4 regions of the Paracoccus sp. SM22M-07 genome follow, and region 3 is predicted to be linked to each of the others. Evidence: riboswitches for the same ligand, from Rfam matches in the RefSeq annotation. Region 3 holds a riboswitch; each other region holds the start of a gene.

Region 1 (5,434 bases), on a different contig from region 3:
AGCGGATCGGCGTCCAGTTCAGGCTGGCGAATTGGCCGTTGATGCGCCCGGCCAGATGCTCGGTCTCCTCGCGGATGTCCTGATAGGCCTCGACCTCGCCGCGGGTGGGCGGCGCGATCTGCAGGAACGAGATCTTCTCATGCAGGTCGGGGATCTTTTCCAGCAACAGCTGATAGGCGCGGAACCGGTGCGGGATGCCCTTGGAATAATCCAGCCGGTCGACGCCGATCATCATCTTGGCGCCCGTCAGGATGCGCATGCGGTCCTCGTCGGGGGCGTCCTTGGCCTCGGCGATGAAATCGGCGGCGTCGATGCCGATGGGAAAGACCCCCGCCCGCAGCAAGCGTCCCGACAGGCGGAATTTGGTATCCGACAGGTGATCCATGTCCGACAGCTGGCGTCCGCTTTCGGCAAAGGCCCCCAGGTCCCGTTCCGCCTGAAAGCCCAGCAGGTCGTAATGGGACAGCCAGTCGAACAGCTCCTCGGGGTTGGGCAGGGCACCGCAATCGGCGGGACCTGGAAAGGGGATGTGCAGGAAATGACCGATGGGGGCGGTGACGCCCCGCGCGCGCAATTCGGCGGCCAGCGGGAACAGGTGGTAATCCTGCACCCAGATGCGGTCGTCATCGCGCAGATGCGGGATCATCAGATCCGCGATGCGCCGGTTGACCTGGCGATAGCCGTCGACGAATTCCGGCCTGATGCGCATCAGGTCGGGCCGCCCGTGACATAGCGGCCACAGGATCGAGTTCGAATAACCCAGGTAGTACCGTTCGTGATCTTCGGAATTCAGGTCGAAGGACAGGCGCTGGAACGGCGCGCCTGGATGGTCCTGCAGGCTGTCGCCCGGATTTTCGGTGACCTCGCCCGAGAATCCGATCCAGACGCCGCCCGAACTGCGCAGGGCATCTTCCAGCGCGACCACCAGGCCGCCGGACGGGTTTTCACCCAGGGGCAGGCGGTTCGAAACGACGATCAGGCGGGACATAGGGGCTCCTTGTCGGATTCAGGTCAGGGATGCATCAAGCCAGGCGGCCAATGCGTCGGGATCAGAGAGGCGGTGACGGGCCGCGGTCGGGCCTTCGCCGACCTTGATGGCATAGCCGCCCAGGGCCTGCGCCTGCCGCATCGCGGGTTCGTCGGTATGATCGTCGCCCGCAAAGACCGGCATCCGGCCTGCAAAGGGCGCCCGCTGCATCAGGCCGGCCAGGGCGCTGTCCTTGCCGACGCCGCCCGGGCGCAGTTCCAGCGCCATCTTGGACGGTTGCAGCATCAGACCCGGATTGTCCTGCAGCATATCTTGCATGACGCGTTCGACATAATCCTGCAAGGACGGATCGGCGCGGTAATGCAGGGCGACGCCATGGGGCTTTTCCTCGACCAGCAGGGCGGGATGGGGGCGGGCCAGATCATGGGCGCGGGCATGCAAGGCGGCGGCGTCGAAGGCGTGGTCGTGGACGGAATCGATCTGGCCGGGCGCCAGGGACAGCTCGGCCCCGTGGCTGCCGGCGACGATGCCTGCGAAATCGGGCAGGAACCCCCGCAGCGCCGTCACGTCCCGCCCCGAAATCAGCGCGACCGCACCGTCCAGCATCGCGTGCAGACGCCCAAGACGGTCACGCAGCTGGCTGGACACCACCACCGCATCGGGCCGATCCGCGATTTCGACCAGGCAACCATCGAAATCCAGGAACAGCGCGGCATCGGGGGTCAGCTTGGGCGGGGTCATGGGCTTTCCTTTGGTGATGATGCCAGATCAACCCCGCCATCGGGTCATGGGTTCGCCCCAAGGTCAACTTTTTGTGCCCCGGTGCCACGGCGCCTCAAAATTCGACCCCGGCCTGCGCCTTGATGCCCGTCCGGAAGGGATGCTTGACCTGCCCCATTTCGGTGACCAGATCGGCGGCCTCGATCAGGCTCTCGGGGGCGCCGCGCCCGGTCAGGACCACATGGGTCATCGGCGGCTTCTCGGCCTCCAGAAAGGCCAGCACCTGGGCCACATCCAGATAGCCATAGCGGAAGGCGATGTTGATTTCATCCAGCAGGATCATGCGGTTGTCCGGATCGCGGATCAGGTCTTGGGCCTTGGCCCACCCGGCTTCGGCTGCGGCGATGTCGCGGGACTTGTCCTGGGTTTCCCAGGTAAAGCCTTCGCCCATGCTGTGGAACTGGCACAGGTCGGCGAAATGCGTGGTCAGCAGGCGGCGTTCGCCCGTGTCCCACGCGCCCTTGATGAACTGCACCACGGCGCAGGGCATGTCATGGGCGATGCAGCGCATGATCATGCCGAAACCGCTGCTGGACTTGCCCTTGCCGGGACCGGTGTGGACGATGATCAGCCCCTTTTCGCCGGTCTTGGTTTCCATCATCCGGTCGCGGGCGGCCTTTTTCTTGGCCATCTTCTGGGCGTGGCGGGCCAGATCCTGTTCGGGAATGGGGTCGGGCTGCGTCATCGGGTCGCTCCTTCGGGTTGACAAATCGGGGCCGCGGGCCTTTGGTTGGCGCGTGTTGGTTCCTGTCGTAAGGCAGGTGAAAAGGGAATGCGACAGGCAAGGCGTCACCGCCCCGCCCAAGCGCAGCCGCCCCCGCGACCGTGACCGGAAAGGTCGCCCGATCCACTGGCCCCCCATGGGCTGGGAAGGTGGGACGACCGTTGGGCCCAGGCCCAGAATCCGCAAGCCGGGAGACCTGCCAGCACCTGATGATGACGGGCGAACGGGGTGTTTCGCGACCGGCAGGTGATGGCCGGATGCCCCGTGCCATGTCCTCTCGGCCTATCCCCTTGATGCCACAGCTTAAGGGAAGGGCCGCAATGCGCGCCATCTTGCATGTCTGCACCACCTGCCGCGGCACGGTGCCCATGGACGACCCCGATGCCCCCCGCCCCGGCGCGGTGCTGCATCAGGCCCTGTCCGACGATCCCCCCGCAGGCGTCGAGATCCGCCCCGTCGAATGCCTGTCCGCCTGTTCGCAGGGCTGTTCGGTGTCGCTGTCGGGACCGGGCAAGTGGTCCTATGTCTATGGCCGCCTGACGCCCGCCGACGCCGCCGATATCGCCGATGGGGCCGCCGCCTATGCCGCCAGCGGCGACGGCATCGTGCCGTGGCGCGAACGCCCCGCCATCTTCCGCAAGCAGAGCCTTGCCCGCATCCCCCCGCAGGAGTGACCATGACCGACCTGACCAAGACCCCCGTGACCGTGATCACCGGCTTTCTGGGCGCGGGCAAGACCACGCTTGTGCGGCACCTGATGGCCAATCCCGGCGGCCGGCGCCTGGCCGTGCTGGTCAACGAATTCGGCACCATGGGCGTCGATGGCGAGATCCTGAAGGGTTGCGCCGACGACAACTGCCCCGCCGAAAACATCATGGAGCTGTCGAACGGCTGCATCTGCTGCACCGTGGCCGATGATTTCATCCCGACGCTGGAACGGCTGATGGCCCTGCCGCAGAAGCCCGACCACATCCTGATCGAGACCTCGGGGCTGGCGCTGCCGAAACCCCTGCTCAAGGCCTTCGACTGGCCCGCCATCCGGTCGCGCATCACCGTGGACGGCGTCATCGCCCTGGCCGATGCCGAGGCCGTGGCGGCGGGCCGCTTCGCCCCCGACATCGCCGCAGTGGACGCCCAACGCGCCGCCGATGACAGCTTGGACCACGAAACGCCCCTGTCCGAGGTCTTCGAGGATCAGATCGCCTGCGCCGATGTCGTCCTGCTGACCAAGGCCGATCTGGCCGGTGATGCCGGCGTGGCAGCCGCCCGCCAGGCCATCCTGGACCACGCCCCGCGCAAGCTGCCCATCCTGACCGTGACCGAAGGCGCGATCGATCCGCAGGTGATCCTGGGCCTGAACGCCGCCGCCGAGGATGATCTGGCCGCCCGCCCCAGCCATCACGACGGCCATGACGACCACGAACACGAGGATTTCGACACCGTCGTCATCGACCTGCCCGAAATCACCGATCCCGCGCATCTGGTCGCGGCCATCGAACGCCTGGCCACCGAACAGAACATCCTGCGCGTGAAGGGTCATGTCGCGGTGCAGGGCAAGCCGATGCGCCTGCTGGTGCAGGCCGTGGGCGCACGCGTGCGCCATCAATACGACCGCCCTTGGGGCAGCCAGCCGCGCCGGTCGCAGCTGGTGGTCATCGCCGAACATGACGACGTGAACCCCGACGCGATCCGCGCCATGCTGACGGGCGTACCTGCCTGATGCATGTCGTCTTCCGCGAACGCCACGGGCTGGACCAGTCCGACGCCCCCTATGACCCCGGCCAGTCGCCGGCGGATCTGGTGGTGCTGTCCTTTTCGGACAGCGATCTTGGCGCCTTCGCGGCGGGCTGGCATCGCGCGGCGGGGGGGCTGCCGTCCCTGCGGCTGTGCAACCTTGTGGCGCTGCGCCATCCGGTGTCGGTCGACACTTATCTGGACCAGACGCTGTCGGGGGCCAAGGGCATCCTGATCCGTCTGATCGGCGGCGAGGCCTATTGGCCCTATGGCCTGGCATCGGTGCAGGACCTGGCGCGGCGGCGGGGCATCGCGCTGGCCGTGCTGCCCGCCGACGGGCGGGACGACGCGCGGCTGGACCAGCTGTCCACCGTGCCCGCATCCGTGCTGCGCGTGCTGCGCCGCCATTGCGATCAGGGCGGGGCGGTGGCGGCCCAGGCCGCGCTGGCGCAGATGGCGATTGCGGCAGGGCTGAACGCGGCCCCCGTGCCGGGCCGGAAGACGCTGCCGCCGATGGGGCTTTACGACCCGGATGCGGGCGTGATCGACGCCCCGCCCGCCGGACCGCTGGCCCTGGTCACCTTCTATCGCAGCTGGCTGGCGGCGGCCGATACCGCCGCGATCGATGCGATGATCCATGCCCTGCGCGCCCGTGGGTTCGCAGCCTGCGGTGCCTTTGCGCCCTCGCTGAAGGCACAGGGCTTTGCCGCATGGCTGCAAGGCGCCCTGCCCGACGCCCCTGCCGTCATCGTCAACGCCACCGGCTTTTCCGCCCGCACCGAGGGGGGCGGGGCGTTCGACGGCTTCGCCAGCCCCGTCTTCCAGGTCGCGCTGTCCACCAACCGCCGCCGCGAATGGCACCAGGCCGAACGCGGGCTGTCGCCGTCCGACCTGGCCATGAATGTCGTCCTGCCCGAGGTGGATGGACGCATCCTGGCCGGTGTCATCAGCTTCAAATCCCCCGCGAAACGCGACCCGGACCTGCAATATTCCCGCTTTGCCCACCGCCCCGACCCCGCGCTGGTCGATGCCGCCGCGGACCGCATCGCCGCTTGGCACCGCCTTGGCGCAACGCCTGCGGCAGACCGCCGGCTGGCGCTGGTCCTGTCCACCTATCCGGGCCGCGACTGGCAGATGGCCCATGCGGTGGGGCTGGACGCGCTGGCATCCGCGCGACAGGTGGCGGGGCTGCTGGCCGAACACGGCCA
Region 2 (5,434 bases), on a different contig from region 3:
ACCAGGCCGGGGATGATCAGCAATGCTTGTTGGCTTAGGGCCAGATGATATGCCCCCCAGTCAGGGAGGGTCATCGCCGGGATTATTGGGGACAACGCATGCTGCGGGATACCGCCGCACCGGTCAGCTCTATTCAGTTGCGGATGCCCCAACCGCCAAATGCAAAGCCCACTGGCGTGCTTTACCTTTAAAAAGCCCTTATGTGCCACGCAGAGCAATTGGCATAAGCAGCAATAAACAACCGGAAAGGGTAAGTATTTATTATCGTCTCATCCTTTTGCATAAATTACACCCACAAAAGGATAAGGGTCGCCAACCGGACTACGCCTTTCGGCTCATCATCCAGATAAAGAAAAGACCGCCGCATAGCCCCGTGACGACTCCGACGGGAATATCCTCGGGGGCCAGGGCGAACCTGGCCAATGCGTCGGCCGCAATCAGGAACACGGCCCCCGCAAAGGCCGAACCGGGCAGGATCCGGCTGTTGTCGCCGCCAAGGACCAGGCGGACCAGGTGCGGCATCATCAGACCCACGAAGCCGATCAATCCCGAAAAGGCGACCATCACCCCGGTAATCAGCGCCGCCGCCACGAAGATCGACAGGCGAAACCGTTCGACCTCGATGCCCAGGCTGGAGGCGGTCTCGTCGCCCAAACTCATGGCATTCAGCGACTCCGACCGGGACCAGAGCCAGAGACCGCAGGGCAGCAAAACCGCCAGCGGCCAAGGCAGATGGGACCATTGCGCCAGCCCCAGCCCGCCCAGCATCCAGAAGACGACGGTATGGGTCGCACGCGGATCACCCAGAAAGATCAATATGTTGGCCAAGGCCATGATGACAAAGCTGACGGCCACGCCGGTCAGCACCAGACGGTCTGCGCTGCAGGCCCGCGACAGGCGCGCAACCCCCAGGACCAGCGCGGTCGCCATCAGCGCGCCGGCAAACGCCATCAGGGGCACGGTCAGCCCCCCCAGAAACATCCCTGTATGCAGCAGCGCGGCAATCGCGCCGAAGGCCCCGCCGGACGAGATGCCCAGCAGATGCGGGTCGGCCAGCGGATTGCGGGTGACCGATTGCAGGGCCGCGCCGACCAGGCCCAATCCCGCGCCCACAAGCCCCGCCAGGATCACGCGGGGCAGGCGGATCTGCCAGACGATGCTGGCCTGGCCGGCGCTGATATCCCGGTCGATCATGCCCGGCAGCAGGTGATCCAGCACCACCGCCAGAACCGTCATGGGGGGAACAGGGACGGTGCCCAGGCAGACGGCGAACCCGACGGTGACCAGCATGATCGCCACCAAAGCGCCGCCCAGGCCCAGCTTGGGGCCAAGACGCCGCCCACTGAGGGGCGCGGCTGTGGTTTCGGTCATGGCCCGACCGTCCGGAAGGCCGAAACCAGCGTCTGGACCGCATGGATGTTGCGTGGCCCGGGCGTCGCCTCGACATAGTCCAGAACCACGAAGCGGTCGTTTCGGACGGCATCGATATCGGCCAGGGCGGGATTGTTCTTCAGGAAGTCGATCTTCTGTTGGGCGGTGACGTCCCCGTAATCGACGATGACGATCACCTCGGGGTCACGGCTGACCACCGGCTCCCAGCTGACCCCGGCCCAGCTTTTGGCCAGATCGTCCATGATGTTGCGCCCCCCGGCGGCCTCGACCAGGGCGGTGGGCATGGCATGGGCACCGGCGGTGAAGGGCGACTCCTCTCCGCTGTCATAGATGAAGACCCGCAGCGGCCTTTCACGATCCACCCCCGCGGTGAGGGTCTTCAACCGGGTGCGCCAGTCCGCCACCAGCGCCTCCGCGCGATCCTCGACGGCAAAGATGCGGCCCAGGTTCAGGATGTCGGCATACATGTCCTCCATGCTGGACCGGGGACGCGGGCCCAGATGGATGCAGCTTTCGGTCAGTTCATAGACCTGGATGCCAAGGGGCGCCAGCGTCTGGGGGGTCACCTCGCCGCCGACCGTCATGCCGTAATTCCAACCCGCGAAAAAGAAATCCGCCCCCGACCCCGCCAGAACCTCTTTGCTAGGGTATTTTTCCGACAGTTCGGGCAGTTCGGCCACCTTGGCGCGCATGGTTTCGTCAAGCGTCTTCCAACCGGAAATGCCGGTATAGCCCACCATCCGGTCGCGCAGTCCCAGCACCAGCATCATCTCGGTCAGGTTGACGTCATTCGACACGGCACGGGCCGGCGGTTCATCGACGGTGATCATCCGGTCGCAGCTTTGGACGGTCACGGCATGACAGGGTGCGGCCGCGGCCAGAAGCAGCAGGGCGGCAAAAGCAGGGCGAAACATCAATCGGTCCTTTCGGCGTCACAGATGGAAGGCAAAGCGGGGCGCATGACCCGAATGGTCGATCCGGGCCTTCACATGGAAGGCATGGGCCAGCGTGGCCTCGGTCAGCGCCTGGTCGGGGGGGCCGTCGGCCAGGATGCGCCCCCCGGCCAGGACCAGGATGCGATCGGCAAATCCGGCCGCCAGGGTCAGGTCATGCAGCGTGGCGATGACCGTCAACCCCAACCCGCGCAGCAGGGCCAGCAGCTCCAACTGGTGGCGGATGTCCAGATGGTTGGTCGGCTCGTCCAGAACGATCACCTGCGGCTCCTGCGCCAGCGCGCGGGCCACCATCACGCGCTGACGCTCGCCGCCCGACAAGGTTCCGAATGGGCGATCCGCCAAGGCCGTCAGGTGCATCCGCTCCATCGCGGCGCCGACGATGCCTGCATCCCCGTCATCGGCCAGGGACAGCCCCGCCCGCCAACCCCGCCGATGCGGCAACCGCCCAAGGGCCACGATCTGCCGCGCCGTCAGGGCAAAATCGGTCGGCTGCTCCTGCAGGACGGCGGCCACGTTGCGGGCGACCTCGGTGGCGCGGGATTGCCACAGATCCTGCCCAAGCACCCTCACGACCCCACTGCGGGGGGCATGATGGCGATAGATCAAGCGCAACAGCGATGATTTGCCCGCCCCGTTCGCGCCGCAGATGGCCATGATCTGACCCTGGGGCACGGCAAAACCAAGATCCGACAGAATGTCTTGTCCCTTTGGCGGTCCCCAGCTGACATCACGCAGCTCTACCGCGGGGATCATCCGGACACCGCCGCGCAAGGCCTGCACCGCCGGCGCGGCATGATGGCTACGGGCCGAAGATCAGTGCGGCGGCGGCATCCGTCGCTGGAACCGGCACGGGTCGGGGCAGGAACCGGCAGATCAGCCGGCAAAATGCCCGGTCTGATGCGCGTCAAAGGTCCGGATGCCCCCGGCTTCACCTTTCGGATCGAACCCCGAATTCCATCTGCAGAAAACAGGCACCGCGCCCTTTGCGGCACGGATAAGGCGCGCAGGGACGCCCGCCGTCGCGATATGTCAGCCACCAAATTCTCCTTCCGGGGCACCCCGCCCGGTGATTGTCCAGCATGATGGCAGGTCTCCTGACTTCGCGGGTCGCGGCATACCCCGCCTTCCCATGCCCCAGGGGGCACAGTGGCATCGGGGGACGCTCGCCGCTTACAGTTGCGGGGGCAGTCACGGATTTGGCGCCTGATGGCTACACCGCACCGTGTTCCCTTTTCACCCGACCGCGCGTGGCTTGGTCGGGAACCATCACCGGCATGAATGACGCCCCGTGCGGAACGGGTCAAGACAGAAGGCACCACGCCACAGGTCAGGCACCCGTTTACGTTATGTTATAATATATCATATAATGGATGGCGAAAGGGGAATGCAAGCGGTCTGCCTCCCCGCGCATCCGCAATGCCGCGCCGTCACTGCGGGGTCGCATTCCGACAGCGGCGGTCGACGGCCGTCGTGGGACGAACCGCGACCGCTGCGGCAGCCTATTGCGGCTGCCGCAATGCCTTGGCGACGGAGGGGTGAGCCAGCGCGGTCATGATGCCGCGCAGTTCGGCCAGGCCTTTCAGGCGCCCGATGGCGGGGTAACCGGGCTGGGCGCGACGCTGCTGGTCATCCAGGATGTCCTGGCCGTGATCGGGGCGCATGGGGATCTGCCAGTCGGCGCGGCCTTCCGCGCGACGGCGGGCTTCCTCCTCCAGGACGGCGGCGATGACGGCAACCATGTCGGTATTGCCCTCAAGATGGGCCGCTTCGTGGAAAGACCCGCCCAGCTGGCGGTCCTCCAGTGCGACATTGCGCAGATGCAGGAAATGGACGCGGTCGCCAAGCCGCCGCATCATGCCCGGCAGGTCGTTATCCGCCCGCGCCCCAAGCGACCCGGTGCAAAGCGTGATGCCGTTGGCGCGAAGATCCACCGCATCCATGACCGCCTTGTAATCGGCCTCGGTCGACATGATCCGCGGCAGGCCCAGCAGGGGAAAGGGGGGATCGTCCGGATGGCAGCACAGGCGCATGCCCAGTTCGTCCGCCAGGGGTGCGACTTCGGCCAGGAAATCGACCAGATGGCCCCGCAGGCGTTCGGCCGGGATGCTGTGGTAATGCGCCAGATGCGCCTTCACATCGTCCATGGACATGCGTTCGGCCGCGCCGGGCAGGCCGAAGACGACATTGCCGGACAGCTGTTCCCTGCGTGCCTCGGTCATATCCGCGAAACGGGCGCGGGCGGCCTCGGCCACCTCGGGGGCGTAATCATCCGCGGCACCGGCGCGCTGCAGCAGGAACAGGTCGAAGGCCGCGAAATCGACGGCGTCATAGCGCATGCAGGTCGCGCCGTTCGACAGGCGATAGGCCAGATCGGTGCGCGTCCAGTCCAGGATCGGCATGAAGTTGTAGCAGATGACCCTGATCCCCGCCTGATGCAGATGGCGCATCGAGGTTTTCCAGTTCAGGACATGCTGCTTCCAGTCGCCGCTCTGGCGCTTGATGTCCTCCGAGACGGGCAGGCTCTCGACGACCTCCCATGACAGGCCCGAGGGCGCGCCGTCCGACATGACGGCCAGTTCGGCCTGCCGCTGCGCGATGTCCGCGGGCTGCCACACCGCGCCGGTGGGGACGTGGTGCAGGGCGGTCACCACCCCTTCGACCCCGGCCTGCAGCATGTCGTCGATGGACACCAGATCCTTGGGTCCGAACCAGCGCCAGGTCTGTCTCATGCCATGGCCTCCTTGTGGGGCTGGCCGCCTTGGGCGGCAAAGGTAATCTGCACCTTGACCGAACGCGCACGGTCGCGCGCCGTCTCGAATGCCTGATGCGCCTGATCGGCGGGAAAGGTTGCGGTGATCATCGGGGTCGGGTCTATGGCCCGCGACCCGATCATCTGGACCGCCTCGGCGAATTCGACGTCGAAGCGTTGCGAGCCGACGAACAGGATCTCCTTGCCGACCATGACGTTCAGCGGCAGGGCGGTCGGCCCTGCGACCCCCACCTGGACCAGCGTCCCAAGCGGACGCAGGCAGGCGACCGCGTCGGCGATCGCAGGCGCTGCGGCCGAACATTCAAAGACCAGATCG
Region 3 (5,434 bases):
ATCCCGCAATGGTCGGCAATTCGCGCAGCCGGGGGTGATCCGGCGCTTCGGCATGTTCGGCGATCCATGTCAGCCCATGGGGGATATGGACCCCCCAACCGCCGATCCGCAGCACCGGGATCACGTCGCTTTTCATCGAATTGCCCGCCATCAGGAACCGGTCCGGCGCGATGCCGTGGCTGTTCATCACCCGCGAATAGGCCTCGGGCGTCTTGTCGGCCAGGATCTCGACCGCGTCGAACAGATCCGCCATGCCCGATGCCGCGACCTTGCGCTCCTGGTCCATCAGGTCGCCCTTGGTGATCAGGATCAGCCGCCGTCCCTGCAACGCCTCCAGCGCCGTGGCGACATCGGGCAGCAGATGCACCGGATGGGCCAGCATCTCGCGTCCCATTTCAAGGATGCGCCCGATGGTGCGTCCGTCCACCGCACCATCCGTCAGTTCGACCGCCGTCTGCACCATCGACAGCGTGAACCCCTTGATGCCATAGCCATAGCGCTGCAGGTTCGCCCGCTCGACGTCATAGAGCCGCGAGGCGATGGTCTCGGCCTCTCCGTGATCGCCAAGCAGCGCCGCGAACTCGGCCTCGGTCACGCGAAAGAAGGTCTCGTTCTCCCACAGGGTGTCATCAGCATCCAATCCGATGGCGTCGATCATCCCAATGCTCCTGTTTGCGCGTCGGCTTTTGCACGGAATGCAGGGGGAACGCGCGTCTGGCAACCCCCGGCGCGCCACAAGATGCCGACGAAAGGCCCCTCTCCGGACAACCCATGCCTGTAACGTGATTGAGACGCGGCCCCCTTTTTGGTATGAATGACCATCCGTCGGGGCAAGAAAGACCGGAACCAACCGGCATCCTCGACATCCGAGGACGAGAATCGAGGAGACAGCCCCATGCTGAACCGTCTTGTGATCGCGGCAGCCACCGTCATGCTGACCACGCCCCTGGCCATGGCCGGACCCATCGACAATGCCTGCGTGCGCTCGGACCGGGCCCGTGGAAACGCGCCCCTGTGCGGCTGCATCCAGCAGGTCGCGAACCAGACCCTGTCGCGTTCGGACCAGCGCAAGGCCGCGGCCTTCTTCCGCGACCCGCACCGCGCCCAGGAGGTTCGGACCTCCAAGCGTGATTCGGACAATTCGTTCTGGCGCCGCTATCGCAATTTCGCGTCCCAGTCGGAACGTCTCTGCCGCTGACGGCGCGATGCGCATCACGATCCTGACCGGCGCCGGAATATCGGCCGAAAGCGGGCTGGCGACGTTTCGCGCCAGCGACGGGCTGTGGGAAAACCACCGCATCATGGATGTGGCCACCCCCGAAGGCTTTGCCAAGGACCCCGCGCTGGTCCACGATTTCTACAACATGCGCCGCAAGGCAGCCGCCGCGGCCCGGCCGAATGCCGCGCATCTGTCGCTGCTGCGCCTGGCCACCCGTCACGACGTGACCCTGGTCACCCAGAACGTGGACGACCTGCACGAACGCGCAGGCAGCACCGATGTCATCCACATGCATGGCGCGCTGAACCGTGCCACCTGCGCCGAATGCGGGCATGGCTGGCCCGCCCCGATGGTCATGTCCCCTGACGATCCCTGCCCCGCCTGCGGCAAGCCGGCGACGCGACCGGACATCGTCTGGTTCGGGGAAATGCCCCAGCACATGGAACGCATCTGGCAGGCGCTTGAAGCCAGTGATCTGTTCGTCGCGATCGGCACCTCCGGCAATGTCTATCCGGCGGCAGGCTTTGCCCAGCACGCCGGACGCAATGGCGCCACCTGCCTGGAGCTGAACCTGGACGCCAGCATGAACGCCGCCGATTTCGACGATCAGATCCTGGGCCCCGCCAGCCGGACCGTGCCCGCCTGGGTCGACGACATCTGCCGGCGCTGACATCGGATAAATCTTGCGTCGCAGGGGGGCGATGGGCTAGGCCCGTCCTGCCTCGGTTCCGGGTTCGCCCGGTGAAAAGGGAACGCAGTGTGAATCTGCGGCTGCCCCCGCAACTGTCAGCGGTCAGCAACGTCGGGAATGCCACTGTCCCCAAAGGGATGGGAAGGTCCGGCCAAGCGACGACCCGCCCAGCCAGGAGACCTGCCGAGCGCGATCACCCAAAGCATATGCGGGGCGCATATGCGAAACGGATCTTCCGTCGTGGTGGTATTCGCCGTCGGGTCCCCCTGGGGTCGCGACTGACCATACCCGCCCGGCCGCGACTGGTCCGGGCATCCCGAAGGATGCAGAACGTGCCCTTGCTGACCCGCCTTTTCCTTGCCACCGCCCTGACAGCCCCCTGTGCCGCCGCAGCACAGGACCAACCGATCCTGCTGCCCGAAATCGTGCTGTCGGCGAACCAGACCGAAACCGAACTGGGGCGCACCGGCGCCGATGTCCAGATCGTCACCCAAGATGACCTGCGGCGCAGCGGCACCACGCGCCTGGTCGATTACCTTGCCACCCTGCCGGGCGTTTCGGCCACGTCGAATGGCGGGTTCGGGACGCAATCGACCCTGCGCCTGCGCGGCCTGCCGACCCAATACGTCAAGGTCCTGATCGATGGCATCGATGTCAGCGACCCATCCGCACCGCAGATCCGCTTTGACGCGGGCGCGATGCTGACCGCCGACATCGCCCGCATCGAGGTGCTGAAGGGTCCGCAAAGCGCGCTCTATGGCTCCGAGGCGATCGGCGGTGTCATTTCGATCACCACGTTGGATGCCGACCGCCAGGGGCTGCATCAGCAGGCAGGCGTCGAATATGGCAGCAATGCCAGCACCCGCCTGTCCTATGGGCTGCAGGCCGCCAACGACACCCAGCGCGCCGCCCTGACGGTGCAGCATTACGAAACCGACGGCTTTTCGGTCGCCGATGAAAACGACGGCAACACCGAAGATGACGGTGCCCGCGCCACCCGCGTCACCCTGTCGGCCAGCCAGGACCTGACGCCCGACCTGACCGTGGGCGTGGCAGGCTTCTGGCAGGAGACCCGCGTGGAGACCGACGGCGATTTCCCGACGCTGGTCGACAATGCCGATCGCAGCGCGGGCATCATGCGCGGCGCGCGGATCTTTGCGGATTATGCCATCGGTGCTGCGCGTCACGGGTTTTCGGTTCAGCGCAGCGAAACATCGCGTCAGGAAACCTTTGACGGCGTCACCTATCCCTATGAAGGAGAGCGGACGGAATATGCCTATGACGCTTCGACCCTTGTGGGGCGGGACGTCACGCTGGCATGGGGCGCAAGCCACAGCGACGAACGCTTTCAGGGCGATGCGACCGATGCGCGCTATCTGACGAATTCGCTCTATGCCGAGGCCCAATGGGCGGCGACGCCGGATCTGGACCTGGCCCTGTCGGCGCGGCACGACCACAATTCGCAATTCGGCGGCAAGGAAACCGGGCGTCTGGCGATAGCTTGGCGGGCCACCGATACCGTGACGCTGCGCGGCCAATATGGCAGCGGCTATCGCGCGCCGTCCCCTTATGAACTTTACGCCACTTGGGGCGGCAACCCCGATCTGACCCCCGAAACCGCCACCGGGGCCGAGATCGGCGTAGATTACACCCCCACCGCCGACAGCAGCATCGGCGTGACCCTGTTCCACACCAAGGTCACCGACCTGATCGATTATTCTCTGGACAGTTTCGGCTATGAGCAGATCACCGGCGACAGCCGCACCCAGGGGATCGAGTTGACGGGCCGGGCCGCCATCACCGAGCGCATCCGCCTGTCGGGCAACCTGACCTATACCGACACGCGCGACCCCGATGGCGACCCGCTGAACCGCGTTCCCGAACGCAGCGCGACCCTGCGGATCGAGGCCGATCTGGACCCCGCCACCCGGGCCAGCCTTCAGGCGACCTATCAGGACGGGCTGCTGGATGACGGCACGGAAATGCCCTCGTTCACGGTGCTGAACGCCCAGATCGAACGCGACCTGACCGCAACCACCACCGGCTATCTGCGGGTCGAGAACCTGCTGGACCGCGAATACCAGGTGCTGGAGGGTTACGGCACCTCGGACCGGGCGATCTTTGCGGGGCTGCGTGCGTCCTTCTGAAGCCTGCCTTCTGCTGGCGCTGGTGGGCACACCGGCGCTGGCCGCCCCTGAACGGGTGGTGTCGATGAACCTGTGCACGGATCAGCTGGCCCTGATGCTGGCGGCGCCGGGGCAGCTGGTGTCTGTCGGCAGCTATGCCCAGGACCCGGCACTGTCGCCCATGGCCGAGGCCGCCAAGGCCCTGCCCGCCAATCATGGCCTGGCCGAGGAAATCTACCTGATGGACCCCGACCTTGTGCTGACCGGGCAATTCTCGGCGGGGCCCGCCGTGGCGATGCTGCAGGATCTTGGCATCCCCGTGCAGATCCTGCCGCCGGCCGACACGATCCCCCAGATCCGCGACCAGATCACCCTGATGGGCGACCTGCTGGGCCGTCAGGACGCCGCCCGTTCCCTGCTGGCCCGGTTCGATGCCGGGTTGGCCGCCATCGCGCACAGCCACAAGGGCCGCGCGGTCTTTTACGACGCCAACGGCTTCACCGCGGGCGGGCAGACGCTGACCGGGACGGTTCTGGCACAGGCGGGCTGGCACAACATCGCCGATGATCTGGGCATCACCCATTCCGGCACCTTGCCGCTGGAGCAGCTGGTGATGGCCCGACCTGACCTGATCGTCACCGGGGCGCGTTGGCCGGGCCGGTCCCGGGCCGAAGCGATCCTGGACCATCCCGCCCTTCGCCATGCCGCGCGGACACCGACCGTCACCACCGACAGCGCCTGGATCTGCGGCACGCCCTTCATCCTGCACGCCATCGAAAGCCTGCCATGACGCCGCTCTTTCGCCTGCTGATCGCGCTGGTGCTGGCGCTGTTCATGGCCTCGGTGCTGATCGGGCCTGCGGCGGTCGGGACGCTGGCCAGCCTCAAGGCGCTGACGCTTGGCGGCGACGGCCCCCTGCCCATCGTGATGCGTCAGATCCGCCTGCCCCGCGCGATGCTGGGACTGGCCGTGGGTGCGGGGCTGGGCCTGACCGGGGCGGCGATGCAGGGCTATCTGCGAAACCCCTTGGCCGAACCTGGGCTGATCGGCGTGTCGGGCATGGCGGCCCTGGGGGCGGTCATCGCCATCCAGACCGGGGCCGCGCTGGCCTTCGCGCTGGCGCTGCCTGTGGCGGCGCTGGCCGGGGCGGCGGTTGGCATCGGCCTTCTGGTGGCGCTGGCGGGCCCGCGTGGCGGGTCGGTGACGCTGATCCTGGCAGGGGTCGCCATTTCGGCCATGGCGGGCGCGGGCACGGCGCTGGTCCTGAACCTGTCGCCCAACCCCTATGCCGCGAACGAGATCATCTTCTGGCTGATGGGATCGCTGGCCGACCGGTCGCTGGTCCATGTCGCGCTGGCCTTGCCGCCGATGATCCTGGGCGCGGCCCTGATCGCCACC
Region 4 (5,434 bases), on a different contig from region 3:
AGCCGCACGGTGCCCTTCGTGGCCAAGGCCACCGACAGCGCCATCGCATCCATCGCCGCGCGCCTGATGGCGGGCGAACCGATGTCGAATTTCCCCGAACGGGCGCCCTATCCTGCGGGGGTCGGTCCGGAAACCGATCTGCCCTTCGCCGACCCGCTGACCCTGGCCGATCCGATCACCCCGTGGTTCAGCGTCAAGGAGGCCGTGCTGCCCTTCGCGCGCTTCCCCGGCGTCGATACCCTGCTGGGCCCGGAGATGCGCTCCACCGGCGAGGTGATGGGCTGGGACCGCAACTTTGCCCGCGCCTTCCTGAAGGCGCAGATGGGGGCCGGCACGCATCTGCCGCATGAAGGCCGCGTCTTCGTTTCGGTCAAGGACAGCGACAAGACCGAGGCGCTGGCGGGTGCGGCGCGCGATCTGGTGGCGATGGGTTACACGCTGATCGCCACATCGGGGACGGCCGATTTCCTGGCCGCCGCCGGCGTCGAGACGCAGCGCGTCAACAAGGTCTATGAAGGCCGCCCGAACATCGTCGACCGGCTGAAGAACGGCGATGTCGCCATGGTTCTGAACACCACCGAAGGTGTGCAGGCCATCGCCGACAGCCGCGAAATCCGGGCCGTCGCGCTGTACGACAAGATCCCGTATTTCACCACGGCCGCGGGCAGCATCGCCGCCGTCGCCGCGATCAAGTCGCGCGGCGAGGGTGAAGTGGGCGTGCGCAGCCTGCAGGCCTGATCCGGCCATCATCCCGGCCCCCATGGCGGGGCCGGGGTTTGACCTTTGTCAGCCGACGCGCGGTCATGCTTCGCGAGGCGAGTTATCTCTGCTAAGAACAACCCATGATTGCCGCCCTTCGGGGCCAGGATCGCCGCAGGCAAAGCAAGGGGTTCCCATGTCGCAAGCCACGTCCGCCGAACGATATTTCCTTGAACTGGTCAATCGCGAAAGGGCGGGGCACGGCCTGGACCCTGTCACGCTGGAAACGCATCTGAACCAGTCCTCTGATGCGCATAGCGGCTGGATGCTGCGCAATGACCGGTTTTCGCATGACGGGGCCTCGGGATCTTCGGCGACGGACCGGGTTCGCGCCGCCGACTTCCCGCTGGAGGGCAGCTGGCGCGTGACCGAAAACCTGGCCTATGTTTCGGTCGATGGCGACGGTTCGCTGCTGGACGAGGTTGCGCAGCTGCACACCAACCTGATGAACAGCTCCGGGCACCGCGCCAATATCCTTGATTCCAAGGTCGATCATATCGGCATCAGCCTGCAGGTCGGCGACTTCAGCGGCTATCAGATCCTGATGGCCACGCAGAATTTCGCCGCGACCGGGGGCGATGTGACCCTAGACCTGGCGCCGGGGGTCACGATCACCCAGATCGACCGCCCCTTCATGGGGGCCATGTCCAAGGCCACCTGGCTGGATGCGCATGGCCCGCTGCGGACCGGCCCGCAGGGGACCGGCGCGGATGATCGCATTATCAAGGGATCGGCCGACAACACGCTGTCGGGCTATGGGGGTGACGACCTGATTGCGGGCGGCGGGGGCCGTGACGTGCTGCTTGGCGGGCAGGGCGATGACTTCATCATGGGCCAGAAGGGTCATGACCGGCTTGTCGGGCAGATGGGCAACGACGTCCTGTCCGGCGGCATCGGCTTTGACACGCTGGCCGGCGGGGCGGGCCGCGACCATCTGAAGGGAGAGGCGGGCAACGACCGCCTGCTGGGAAAGATGGACAATGACCGCCTGCTGGGGGGCAATGGCAATGACACCTTGTATGGCGGGGCGGGGCGCGACGTGCTGATCGGCGGGGGCGGCGCTGACCTGCTCAGCGGAGGTGATGGCGCGGATCAGTTCATCTTTGCCGGCAATTTCGGGCGCGACGTGGTCACCGATTTCACCGCGGGCCAGGATCGCCTGATGATCGCCGATGGTCTGGTGGATGGGTCGATGGCCGATTTCCTGGATGATCACGTGCAGCGGACCGATCGCGGCGTCCTGATCACGTTGTCCGACGGCAACCACATTCTGGTGCAAGGGTCCGACCTGTCGGTTCAGGACGTGGCCGACGACATCTTCCTGTTCTAGCCGCGCGCCAGCAGATAGCAGTCCATGATCCAGCCATGCGCGGCCCTTGCGGCGCGGCGCGTGGCGATGATGCGGGGGCCTGCCTGCGCTACCGTGCCGCTGTCCAGGATCTGTTGGGGCATGCCCAGAAAGGCCCCCCACCAGATGCGCGTGTCGCCCGGCAGCCCGCCAAAGGCGCATTGCCCGTCCAGCATGACCACCAGCCGGTCCACGCCCTGCGGCCAGCCATGATCGCGCAGCATCCGCCCCGTGGTGATCTGCACGGGGGCGCCCAGATCGTTCAGGGGGATCGCATGGGCCGCGCACAGCGCCTGAATGGCGGTGATGCCGGGAATGACCGTGACGGCCAGATCCAGCCGCGCCGCGATCCGAAGGCTGCTGTCATAAAGCGACGGGTCCCCCCAGACCAGCAGGGCGACGCGGCCCCCCTGCGGCAGGTGCCGGTCGATCTGGGCGCGCCAGGCGTCCGCGATGGCATCGTGCCAGCGCTCGACGCCGTTCAGGTAATCGGGGTCGGCGGCATCCCGGCGCGGCAGGTCGAATTCGGCCAGCCGCAGGGGCGCATCCGTCAGGTGCCGATCCAGCATGGCCCGCCGGATGCCCGCCAGATCGGCCTTGTCGTCACCCTTCAGCGGGATCAGCACCAGATCCGCCTGCCGCATGGCCGCGATGGCCTGCAGGGTCAGGTGGTCGGGGTTGCCCGTGCCGATCCCGATCAGGGTCAGGTCGATCATGCGAAAAGGCGCGGCGTGACCAGCCCGCTGCCGCGCAGCCCGCGCAGGGATTTCGCGCCCGCCAGCACGGCCAGATCGACCAGCGGCTCCAGCGCGATGACCAGCATGTAGGCCGCGCCGAAGCTGGCGACACCGGACCATGCGCCGATCCCCTGGCCATAGAAGGCCCAGAACGCGACCCAGGCCACGACGCCGCCCTGGAAGGCGGTCGACAGCGCCAGTGCCTGCCCATAGGTCAGATCGACATAGGCGGTCCGGGGCGCGATGATCCGCCCGGCCAGCGCCGAGACTGCGAACAGCGGCACCAGCAGCGTGGTGACGTTCATCCCGTATTGCGGCAGATCGGCGGGTGCGAAGAACAGCCCCTGCGCCAGCAGCCCAAGCGCCAGCCCGATGGCCGCAGGTGCCGCCCCGAACAGCAGGAACAGGGTCGATCCCATGATCAGGTGCACCTCGGACACGCCGACGGGCGCGGTGGGCAGGACCTGAAAGAAGACGAAGGTGGCGATGGTGGCCAGCAGGCCGCGCCCGGCCAGCGATGCGATCCCGCGTTCGCGCAGCGCGGTGGCGGCGATCTTCAGCGTGTAAAGGCCGGCCGTGGCCGCGGTGGCATAGCCCAAGATCAGCTTGGCGCCGGTCACGACGCCATGTTCGATATGCATGTTCAGTCTCCTGTGGCCGTCATCCCCGACGGCGGGAAAATTGCCTGCATGGCCGGTTTCCTGGCTTGCGGGTCAGGGCGTGGCGTCGGCCTTCCCAGGCCCGTGGGGCCCAGTGGCGTCGGTGACGCACGCTCTCCGCATACAGTCGCGGGGGCGGCTGAGGCTTCGGGTGCCGCGATTGGGTCCACCCTTCCCCATTCCCGATGAAGCCCGACGCTTGAGCGTCCTGATGGGCACCATCCAGGCGATCAGATAGACGTGATCGGCCCGCGCGCGTCAAGTCGCGGCCGGTGCGATCATGTGAAAGAAGGTGCCGGTGACCTGCCCGGCCCGGGTCGCGCGCCACGATCCGGTTTCGGGCACCGCCGCGCCATTGGCATCGGTGACGCGGGCCAGCGGCGCATCGGGCTGGTCGGTGATCGAGGCATAGTGGAATTCATGGCCGCGCAGCGCGCCTTGCCCAACACCCGGCAGGGGCGCGACCAGTTCGGCGCGGCGGTATCCCAGATGCATCCGGCGCTTGTGATAGCTGGTCTCCAACCCCAGCAGGCCCAGCATCCGGTGGCGTTCGCCCGCCGCATCGACCAGCCCCGCCCCAAGCGCCATATAGCCGCCGCATTCGCCATGCACGGGCCGGGTCGCGGCAAAGCGGTGCATGGCGCCGCGGAAGCTGTCGGCGGCGGCCAGTTTCGGCGCATGCAGTTCGGGATATCCACCCGGCAGCCAGCAGCAATCGGCGCTGTCATCGGGCGCCTGGTCGGCCAGCGGCGAAAAGGGCAGGATCGTCGCCCCGGCCTTGCGCCACGCCTGCAGGACATGGGGATAGGTAAAGCTGAAGGCCGCGTCGCGGGCCAGCGCGATCCGCCCGCCCGGCGCGATGATCGGCAGGGGCGCATCGGCATCCGGCAGGGCGCGGCTGGCGGCGGCGGCGATGATGGCGTCCAGATCGCAATGCGCGCTGAAAAAGTCGCCCGCCTGGTCCAGGATTGCCTGTAATTCCGGGGTTTCTTCTGCCTGCACCAGGCCCAGGTGGCGTTCGGGCAGGGTGATGTTGCCCTGACGGGGCAGGGCGCCCAGCACGGTGATGCCCGCCTCGGCCATGCCCTCGCGGATCAGGGCGTCGTGGCGCGGGGACGCGACGCGGTTCAGCACGACCCCCGCAAAGGGCAGATCTGGGCGCAGGGTCGCGAAACCCCGCGCCACCGCCGCCGCCGATTGCGCCTGCCCCGAGACGTCAAGGATCAGCACGACGGGCCAACCCATCATCTGCGCCACCTCGGCGCTGGATCCGATGCCGGTTTCCCCCGGCGTCGCCACCCCGTCGAACAGGCCCATCGAGCCTTCGGCCAGAATCAGGTCGGCATCCGGCTGGCCCGTCACATGGGCGATGATCCGTCCCGGCTGCATCGCCCAGGCATCCAGGTTGAACGACGCCCGCCCCGAGGCCGCCGCGTGAAACGCCGGGTCGATGTAATCGGGCCCCGACTTGAAGGGCTGCACCGCCATGCCCCGCCGCCGCAGCGCGCTGAGCAGCCCCAGCATCAGCATCGTCTTGCCGGTCCCCGAGGCGGGGGCCGAGATCATCAATCCGGGGGTGCTCATTCGGGGAACCTCGGGTCTGGCCCGACGGGACGGTATCGGCGGTCGTAATCGGCGGCGTAAAGGCGGCTGTCGTCAAACCCGTCCCCGGCAAGGGCGGGGCCGACCAGGATCAGCGCCGTCCTGTCGATGCCTTGGGCGGCCGCCGCGATGCCCGACAGGGTCGACCGGATCACCCGCTGGTCCGGCCAGCTGGCCCGCCAGACGACGGCCACGGGGCAATCGGGGCCGTAATGGGGGGTCAGATCGGCCACGACCCGGTCCAGCGCATGGATCGACAGGTGGATCGCCAGCGTCGCGCCGGTGGCCGCGAAGGCGGTCAGGCTTTCGCCCGCAGGCATGGTCGATGC

What was found. A riboswitch is a leader RNA that binds a small molecule or an ion and turns the genes downstream of it on or off. The one in region 3 is predicted to bind cobalamin.
Region 1: it holds a riboswitch for cobalamin, as region 3 does, so the genes downstream of both, IE00_RS08490 (DUF1636 domain-containing protein) here and IE00_RS16750 (TonB-dependent siderophore receptor) in region 3, are expected to answer to the same signal.
Region 2: it holds a riboswitch for cobalamin, as region 3 does, so the genes downstream of both, IE00_RS17800 (ABC transporter ATP-binding protein) here and IE00_RS16750 (TonB-dependent siderophore receptor) in region 3, are expected to answer to the same signal.
Region 4: it holds a riboswitch for cobalamin, as region 3 does, so the genes downstream of both, IE00_RS08550 (energy-coupling factor ABC transporter permease) here and IE00_RS16750 (TonB-dependent siderophore receptor) in region 3, are expected to answer to the same signal.

The regions. Positions count from the first base shown of each region.
Region 1 is NZ_JPKW01000004.1:319,008-324,441, forward strand. Features, by position in the region: gene IE00_RS08475 (trehalose-6-phosphate synthase) at 1-988, opposite strand, end outside; gene otsB (trehalose-phosphatase) at 1,007-1,729, opposite strand; gene cobO (cob(I)yrinic acid a,c-diamide adenosyltransferase) at 1,824-2,453, opposite strand; cobalamin riboswitch at 2,493-2,711, shown strand; gene IE00_RS08490 (DUF1636 domain-containing protein) at 2,813-3,166, shown strand; gene cobW (cobalamin biosynthesis protein CobW) at 3,169-4,212, shown strand; gene cobN (cobaltochelatase subunit CobN) at 4,212-5,434, shown strand, end outside.
Region 2 is NZ_JPKW01000019.1:16,862-22,295, reverse strand. Features, by position in the region: gene IE00_RS17810 (iron ABC transporter permease) at 322-1,371, opposite strand; gene IE00_RS17805 (ABC transporter substrate-binding protein) at 1,368-2,306, opposite strand; gene IE00_RS17800 (ABC transporter ATP-binding protein) at 2,325-3,101, opposite strand; cobalamin riboswitch at 3,415-3,631, opposite strand; gene uxuA (mannonate dehydratase) at 3,848-5,077, opposite strand; gene IE00_RS17790 (L-idonate 5-dehydrogenase) at 5,074-5,434, opposite strand, start outside.
Region 3 is NZ_JPKW01000015.1:26,243-31,676, reverse strand. Features, by position in the region: gene IE00_RS16765 (HAD family hydrolase) at 1-658, opposite strand, end outside; gene IE00_RS16760 (hypothetical protein) at 896-1,198, shown strand; gene IE00_RS16755 (NAD-dependent deacylase) at 1,206-1,889, shown strand; cobalamin riboswitch at 1,926-2,113, shown strand; gene IE00_RS16750 (TonB-dependent siderophore receptor) at 2,243-4,057, shown strand; gene IE00_RS16745 (ABC transporter substrate-binding protein) at 4,044-4,826, shown strand; gene IE00_RS16740 (iron ABC transporter permease) at 4,823-5,434, shown strand, end outside.
Region 4 is NZ_JPKW01000004.1:332,318-337,751, reverse strand. Features, by position in the region: gene carB (carbamoyl-phosphate synthase large subunit) at 1-738, shown strand, start outside; gene IE00_RS08560 (CAP domain-containing protein) at 896-2,089, shown strand; gene cobF (precorrin-6A synthase (deacetylating)) at 2,086-2,823, opposite strand; gene IE00_RS08550 (energy-coupling factor ABC transporter permease) at 2,820-3,485, opposite strand; cobalamin riboswitch at 3,518-3,741, opposite strand; gene IE00_RS08545 (cobyrinate a,c-diamide synthase) at 3,762-5,087, opposite strand; gene cobM (precorrin-4 C(11)-methyltransferase) at 5,084-5,434, opposite strand, start outside.